DNA from 2 places in the Frigoribacterium sp. CFBP 8766 genome. Region 1 is predicted to be linked to the other one. Evidence: predicted binding sites of a transcription regulator. Region 1 holds the regulator's gene; the other holds the start of a gene.
The links. The regulator HrcA, encoded in region 1, represses chaperone genes, less so after heat shock. The targets are predictions, from matches to a motif close to TTNGCACTCGNNNNNNNCGAGTGCNAA.
Positions count from the first base shown of each region.

Region 2: a site for HrcA is predicted at 1,713-1,739, ahead of groES (co-chaperone GroES). Genes of this name have one in related genera too.

Region 1 is NZ_JACYTX010000002.1:606,048-610,240, forward strand. It holds gene IFT90_RS08640 (16S rRNA (uracil(1498)-N(3))-methyltransferase) at 1-619, opposite strand, end outside; gene dnaJ (molecular chaperone DnaJ) at 622-1,737, opposite strand; gene hrcA (heat-inducible transcriptional repressor HrcA) at 1,832-2,854, opposite strand; gene IFT90_RS17530 (DUF4870 domain-containing protein) at 3,110-3,622, shown strand; gene hemW (radical SAM family heme chaperone HemW) at 3,725-4,193, opposite strand, start outside.
Region 2 is NZ_JACYTX010000001.1:413,398-417,590, reverse strand. It holds gene IFT90_RS02030 (ABC transporter substrate-binding protein) at 1-21, opposite strand, end outside; gene rarD (EamA family transporter RarD) at 130-1,170, opposite strand; gene groES (co-chaperone GroES) at 1,332-1,628, opposite strand; gene IFT90_RS02015 (SAM-dependent methyltransferase) at 1,770-2,957, shown strand; gene IFT90_RS17410 (DUF4190 domain-containing protein) at 3,030-3,548, opposite strand; gene IFT90_RS02005 (DUF4190 domain-containing protein) at 4,186-4,193, opposite strand, start outside.

The DNA of each region.
Region 1 (4,193 bases):
AGATGCCGCCCTCGGGGCCGACCACCACCAGGACCGACGACGGCGCGCCTCCCCCGCCCTCGACGACGACGTCGGAGAGCGCCCGCTCGGCGCTCGGCTCGAGCACGAGGACGAGCGCCCTGTCGTCCGCGGCCCGTGCCGCGACCTGCTTCGTCGTCGACAGCTCGGAGACCACGGGAGCCCACGGCCGGATCGCCTGCTTCGTCGCCTCCCGCGTGATGGAGCGCCACCGGGCCGTGCCCTTCGCCACCTTGGCGCCCTCCCAGCGCGAGACGCTGCGGGCGGCCGACCACGGCACGACCTCGTCGACGCCCAGCTCGGTCGCGGCCTGGACGGCGAGCTCGTCGCGGTCGCCCTTGGCCAGCGCCTGGACGAGCACGAGCCGGGTCCCCGGCCGCTCGACCCGGGCCACCTCGGCGGCGACCAGCGTGAGCCGCGAGTCCGTCGCCTCGACGACCTCGCCCCGCACGGACGTGCCGCGCCCGTCGCCGAGGGCGAGTGCCTCGCCGACACGGACCCGGCTGACCGTGACCGCGTGCCGCGCCTCCTGCCCCTCGACCACGACAGTGCTCCCGACGGACGCGTCCGTCAGGTCGTCGACCAGGTAGAAGTGGGCCACGATCAGAAGTGCAGGAACCGGTCGCGGAGCTTGCCGAACAGGCCCTGCTGGAACTGCGAGAGCTCGGGCGCCGCCGAGCGGCGTCCGGCCGCGAACTTCTCGATGAGCTCTCGCTCCTTGTGGCTGAGCTTTGTCGGCGTCACCACCTGGATGCCGATCTTCAGGTCGCCGCGCCCGGTGCCGCGGAGCTTCGTGATGCCCCGGTCGCGGATCGTGATGACGTCGGCGCTCTGGGTGCCGGCCTTGAGCTCGATCTCGACCTCGCCGTCGAGCGCGTGCAGGGTCGTCTCGGTGCCCAGGATGGCGTCGGCCATCTGGACCTCGAGGGTCGCGAGCAGGTCGTCGCCGTCGCGGCTGTAGATGTCGTGGTGGCGCACCTTGACCTCGAGGTAGAGGTCGCCGTTGGGCCCGCCGGCCTGGCCGACCTCGCCCTGGCTCGGCAGCTGCAGCCGGATGCCCGTGTCGACGCCCGCGGGGATGTCGATCGGGATCGTGCGGCGCGCGCGCACCCGGCCCTGGCCCTGGCAGGTCGGGCACGGGTTCGGGATGACGGTGCCGTAGCCGCGGCAGGTGCCGCAGGGGCTCGACGTCATGACGTTGCCGAGCAGCGACCGGACGGTCCGCTGGATCTGGCCGGAGCCGTGGCAGATGTCGCAGGTCTGGGGCGAGGTGCCGGGCGCGCAGCACGACCCGTTGCAGGTCTCGCAGAGCACGGCCGTGTCGACCTCGATGTCGCGGGTCGTGCCGAAGACGATCTCCTCGAGGTCGACCTCGAGGCGCAGCAGGGCGTCCTGGCCGCGCTCGCGACGCGATCGCGGGCCCTGTCGCTGACCCCCGCCTCCTCCGCCTCCGAAGAACGCGTCGAAGATGTCGCCGAAGCCCGCCGCGCCGCCGCCCCCGCCGCCGAACCCGGCCTGCGGGCCGAGGTCGTAGCGCTCGCGCTGCTGCGGGTCGCTCAGCACGTCGTAGGCGTGCGTGACGTCCTTGAAGCGCTCGGAGGCCTCGGGGCTGGGGTTGACGTCCGGGTGCAGCTCGCGTGCGAGCCTGCGGTACGCCTTCTTGATCTCGTCGGGCGTCGCCGACCGGTCGACTCCGAGCACGTCGTAATGATCTGCCACTTGTTCTCGTCTGCCTCTGGTGTCTGGGGGTGGTCTCGTGGGGGCTGGTCAGGGGGCGCGGCGCGGTCGCGCAGGGCCGGGGAGGTGCGGGTCGTCAGCGCTCGGAGAGCAGCGACGACAGATAACGGGCCACCGCACGCACGGCGGCCATGTTGGTCGAGTAGTCCATGCGCATCGGGCCGAGCACGCCGAGGCGCGCGACCTCGCTGCCCGTCGAGGTGTACCCGCTCGCCAGCACGGACGCCTGGGAGAGGCCGAAGGAGGCGTTCTCTCGTCCGATGCTCGCGGCCACGTCGACCGCGTCGAGCTGCATCTCGCCGAAGAGGCGCAGCAGGGCCACCTGCTGCTCGATCGCCTCGAGGACGGGGTAGAGGTCGCCGCTGAAGTCGTCGCCGGTGCGCACGAGGTTGGCCGCGCCGGCCATCACGAGGCGTTCCTGACGCCCGGCGGCGAGCTGCTCGACCAGGCTGGCGACGACGACGCCGACCACGACGGCCTGCTCGGGGCGGAAGCCCTCGTGCAGGTCGCCGAGCAGCGCGGCGGCCGCGCTCAGCTCGGTGCCGCCCACCGCCGCGTTGAGCGCCCGGCGGAGCTCGGCGAGGAACTCGTCGTCGACGACGACGGGCAGCTCGACGAGCCGCTGCTCGACCTGCCCCGTGTCGGTGATGAGCACGGTCATGACACGCCGCTCGGCGAGGCTGACCAGCTCGACGTGCCGCACGCGCGCCCGCGAGAACGAGGGGTACTGCACGAGCGCCACCTGGTTCGTCAGCTGGGACAGGAGGCGGACCGTGCGGCCGAGGACCTCGTCGAGGTCGGCCGAGTCGCCGAGGAACGTCTCGATCGCCTGCCGCTGCGCGGTGGTCAGCGGACGCAGGTCGGCGAGGTGGTTGACGAAGAGGCGGTAGCCCTTGTCGGTCGGCACCCGACCAGAGGAGGTGTGGGGCGCCGCGATCAGCTCTTCTTCTTCGAGGAGCGCCATGTCGTTGCGGATCGTGGCGGCCGAGACGCCGAAGTGGTGCCGCTCGACGATCGACTTCGAGCCCACGGGCTCGCGGGACGCGACGTAGTCGTGCACGATGACGCGCAGCACCTCGAGACCACGTTCCGAGACCACGACGCACCTCCCTCTCGCACGGCCGGCGGCGGGGCACGTCACGACGACGACCCGAGCTCGCTGGCACTCGTCCTGCCAGACTGCCAATCCTACGTCACGCGGCCCGCGAGGCCTACTCGACCCGCACCTCCTGCCCTATGCTCGCCGTGACGCCCGCCGGACCACCTCGTCCGGCCGGGCGGCCAGCACCGACCACCCGCGACGCGCCCGTTCGCCTCGACCCGGTCGGGCCCACGACGACGAACAGGTGAGCAGATGACCGACACCCCTCCCTCCCAGCCGAACGACCCGCAGGGCTCCGGCTGGGGCCAGCAGCCCGGTCAGGGCCAGCCCGGCCACGGGCAGCAGCCCGGTCAGCCCGGCCCGCAGCAGCCCGGCTACGGCCAGCAGCCCGGCTACGGCCAGCAGCCCGGCTACGGCGCCCCGCAGCCGCCTCAGCCCCTGCGCCCCGAGGACGAGAAGCTCTGGGCCACGCTGATCCACGTCGGCGGCATCCTGCTCAGCTTCGTCGCGCCCCTGGTCGGCTACCTCGTACTCAAGGACCGCGGCCCGTTCGTCCGCGAGCACAGCCGCGTCGCGCTGAACTTCCAGCTGACCGTGCTCATCGCGTACCTCGTCGGAGGCGCCACGTCGTTCCTCGGCATCGGCCTCGTGATAACGCTCGTCGCGGGCATCCTCGTGATCGTCTTCGGCATCATCGCCGCCCTGGCGGCCAACCGGGGCGAGTACTACAAGTACCCGCTGAGCATCGAGTTCATCAAGGCGTAGCCCGCCGGCACGCCCGTCGAGGCGCGTCTCCCGTCTGGGAGGCGCGCCTCGCGTCGTCTCGGCAGGACGTCGCCCCACGAGCGTGCCCCGGGCAGGTCGGACTCAGACCGGGAGCAGCCGGCGGACCACGGCGTCGGCCATGAGTCGCCCCGTGCGCGTGAGGACGACCCGACCGGCCAGCGCCTCGCGCCCCTCGACCCAGCCGTCCGCGATCAGCCCGGCGACGGCCGCACGGCCCTCGGGATCGAGGTCGGAGGTGGGCAGGCCCTCGCGCATCCGGACGGCGAGCAGCACCCGCTCGACCCGACGCGTCTCGGCGTCGAGGGTCTCGCGGCCGGCTCCGGGCGACTCCCCCGCGGCCATGCGCTGGCCGTAGGCGGCCGGGTGCTTCACGTTCCACCAGCGGACCCCGCCGACGTGGCTGTGCGCGCCCGGGCCGACGCCCCACCAGTCGTGGCCCTGCCAGTACGACAGGTTGTGGCGGGAACGGTGCTGCTCGTCCCGCGCCCAGTTGCTCACCTCGTACCAGCCGTAGCCCGCGGCGGCGAGCCGGTCGTCGGCGAGCTCGTAC
Region 2 (4,193 bases), on a different contig from region 1:
CCCTTTGGTGGATCGGATCATCCGTGGTCCCTTTCATGAAGCGCGTACAGCCGGACCGACACTAGGTGGACGGTCCCCGCGATTGAGAAGAAACTAGGGGCGGAATGTTTCCTGCGTGTGTTCTCCCGGTCACCCTGCCGTTTCGTTAGCAATTCGTGACATCGACTCAGCACCTGCCGCGCGGTCGCCCGCAGGGCCGGCGTCACGTCCGCCGGCGGGGTCAGGGGCCAGGGCCGCCGCACGGTCGGCCTCGCGGCCTCGCGCACGGCTCCTCCGGCTCGTCACGACCATGTCGGTGGTGAGCACGATCAGCGCGACCCAGACGATGGCGAAGCCGATCCACCGGCTCGTCGGCATCTCCTCGTGCAGCAGCACGACCCCGACGACGAACTGCAGCACGGGCGCGAGGTACTGCGTCAGCCCGATGGTCGCCAGCGGCAGCCGACGTGCGGCGGCGGCGAAGAGCAGGAGCGGCACCGCCGTCACGATCCCCGAGCTGATCACCGTCAGCGTGTGCACGAGGCTGACGGTGCCGAACACGACACCCCCGCCGATGCCCGTGACGGCCAGCACGACGAGCGCGACCGCCGCGAACGGCGCGACCGCCATCGTCTCGAGGGTCAGCCCGCTGACGGCGTCGACCTTGCCGCCCATCTGCTTCTTGACGAGCCCGTAGGCCCCGAACGAGAAGGCCATGATCAGCGAGGGCCACGGCACCCCGCCCGTGCCCACCGTGATGACGACGACGGCCACGGCGCTCAGGCCGATCGCGACCCACTGCACCGGCCGGAGGCGCTCGCGCAGCACCAGCACCGCGAGCAGCACCGTGACGATCGGGTTGATGAAGTAGCCGAGGGCAGCCTCGACCACGTGCCCGGCCAGGGTCGCGACGATGAAGGTCGTCCAGTTGACGACGATGAGCACGCCGGCCAGCGCCATGGTGCCGACGACCCGCCCCTGACGCAGCAGCGCGAGGAAAGCCGGGAACCCGCGGGTGACGGCGAGCAGCACGACGCAGAAGGCGAGGGAGAAGAGGATGCGCCACGAGACGATCTCGAACGGCCCCGAGGGCGACATGAGCAGGAAGAACACCGGCAGCACGCCCCACAGGCCGTAGGCGCTGACGGCGTAGGCGAGGCCGCCCGACGAGGAGGTGCGGGTGCGGGTCACGAGAGCGCTCTGCGGTTCACGGGACGACTCTAGGGCGGGCCGCCGTCGTCGGACACGGCCACTCCTGCCACGCTGGCTCGCTCCGCTGCCGTTCCCGCCCGGGGACGACGGAGGCCCCCGCCTGGGCGGGGGCCTCCGGGTGGAGCAGGTGCGTCGTCTGCCTAGCGGACGATGACGGCGAGGACGTCGCGCGCCGAGAGGACGAGGTAGTCCTCGCCGGCGTACTTGACCTCGGTGCCGCCGTACTTGCTGTAGATGACCTTGTCGCCGACGGCGACGTCGAGCGGCACGCGGTTGCCGTTGTCGTCGATGCGACCCGGTCCGACCGCCACGACCTCGCCCTCCTGGGGCTTCTCCTTGGCGGTGTCGGGGATCACGAGGCCGGAAGCCGTGGTCTGCTCGGCTTCGACCTGCTGGATGACGATGCGATCTTCGAGCGGCTTGATGGAGACCGACACGGTTGACCTCTGCTTTCTCGGAACTTCGTAGAACGTGGGCTGGCACTTGCCACGTGCGAGTGCCAGAACAACTGTAGAGCCGAACTGGCACTCGGTCAATCCGAGTGCCAGAGTCGGTCGGCGATGGGCGAGACTGGTGGCATGGACACTGCTGAGCTGCTCGACGTGCTCTCGCCCGAGGGGCTCCGACTGCTCGACTCGCTCCCTGCGTGGAGCGCGTCCGACGACGTCGTCGGCGCCGTCGCGGCGCTCCGCCGGCAGGGCCACTCGCCCTCCCTGGTCGCGGCCGTGCTGAGTCAGTCCCGGCTCCGGGCCAAGGCCGTCGCGAAGTTCGGCGACTTCGCCAGCCGCATGCTCTTCACCGAGGCCGGTCTCGAGCAGGCCACGCGCCTCCCCGTCGCCGCCCGTCACGCCGGCCGCTACCGGGCCGCCGGGCTCCGCAGCGTCGCCGACCTCGGCTGCGGCATCGGCGGCGACGCGCTCGCCCTGGCCGCCCTCGAGCTCGACGTGCTGGCGGTCGACCGCGACGAGGTCACCGCGGCCGTCGCCTCCTACAACCTCGCGCCGTGGGCCTCGTCCCGCGTCGTGCACGGCGACGCCGCGACGGTCGACGTCGGCGACGTCGAGGGCGTGTTCCTCGACCCGGCCCGCCGCACGGCCGGCCACTCCGCGACGAGGCGCCTGGCCGACCCGGCCGACTGGTCGCCCTCGCTCGACGTCGCGTTCGGCTGGGCCGAGCGACTGCCCACCGGGGTCAAGCTCGGCCCCGGCGTCGACCGCGAGCTGCTGCCCCTCGACGCCGAGTGCCAGTGGATCTCGGTCGACCGCGAGGTCGTCGAGGTCGGCGTCTGGTTCGGGCCGCTCGCCCGCCCCGGCGTGGGCCGGGCCGCGCTCGTCGTGGGAGCGCACGGCACGGCCGAGCTGACCGCTCCCGCCGACTCCGACGACGTCGAGGTCGGCGAGCTCGGCGAGTACCTCTACGAGCCCGACGGAGCCGTCATCCGCGCCCGGCTGATCGGCGACCTGGCTCGGCGGCTCGGTGCCCGGTCGCTCAGCCGGGACATCGCGTGGCTCACCTCCGACGAGGCGGTCGAGACGCCGTTCGCCCAGGTGTTCCGCGTCGTCGAGACGTTCCCGCTCGACGAGAAGACCCTCAAACGCGAGCTGCGCACCCGGGGCATCGGCCGGCTCGAGATCAAGAAGCGCGGCGTCGACGTCGACCCCGCCGCGTTCCGCAAGCGGCTGTCGCTGCAGGGCACGCACGCCGCGACCCTGGTGCTGACCCGGGTGGCCGGTCGCCACACGGCTCTGCTCTGCGAGCGCGTCTGACGTCCGGTCGTCCCGGCGGCCGGCCGTCCCGACGGACCGTCGCCCGGACGAACTGCCCCTGGGAGGCGCGGGTCAGGACTGTCCGTAGCCCCCGTCGAACGTGCCGGACGACCCGCCGGGCATGCTCGCGAAGAAGACGATCAGCCCGATCCAGATGATCACCGCGAGCGCGATGCCCGCGTAGCCGACGATGAGGCCCGGCAGCCAGAGCTTGCGGGCCTGCCGCTCACGCCGGCCGGCGATGTGGCCGAGCACGACCGCCGCGATCGAGAACACGACGCCGGCACCGAAGGTGACGATGACCCCGAGGAACCCGACGATCGACGCGACGAGCGACAGGACGCTGAGGACGCTCGAGGGCTTCGTGGCACCTGCCGAAGCGTAGGGCGAGTACGCCGCGCCGTAGGGCTGCTGGGGGGCGCCGTACTGCTGCTGCGCTCCGTAGGGCTGCTGCTGCGGGGGTGCGCCGTAGGGCTGCTGAGTCGCGCCGTACTGCTGCGGGGGCACGCCGTACTGCTGCGGGGGCACGCCGTACTGCTGCTGAGGCTGCGACGGGCCGCCGTAGGGCTGCTGCCCCTGCTGCCCGTACACGGGCCGAGGCGGAGCCTGCGGCGCACCGTACGGAGCAGACGCCGGAGGCTGCGGCGCACCATACGGAGCAGACGCCGGAGGCTGCGGCGCACCATACGGAGCCGACGCCGGAGGCTGCGGCGCACCATACGGAGCCGACGCCGGAGGCTGCGGCGCACCGTACGGAGCCGACGCCGGAGGCTGCGGCGCACCGTACGGAGCCGACGCCGGAGGCTGCGGCGCACCGTACGGAGCCGACGCGGGAGCCTGCGGCGCGGACGGCGCGGCGCCCGGCGCGACGAACGGGTGGTGCGAGGGCTGGGGCGCGGGCGGCTGCGAGGCGGCGCCGGGGAAGGCGGTGGGCGGCAGCGGCGGCGACGAGGCGGGTCGGTCGTGGTCGCCCGACGAGGCAGGCGCGTGCTCGCCCGACGGGGCAGGCGCGGGAGCCGAGCCGGTTGCCGGCTGCTCGGTGTTCGGGTCGTCGGTGGCCATGGGGAGCCTTTCGCGTGCGGGGCTGCTGCGGACGAGTCGTGCGGTCGGCACGCTCAGGATGCGGGAACGGGGCCCGCGCCGGTGAGCGCGGACCCCGTCATGCTATCCACCGAGTCGATGAGGGGACCCAGGACCCCGGTCGCGGACCCAGAGGCCCGCGGACGTGTCAGTAGG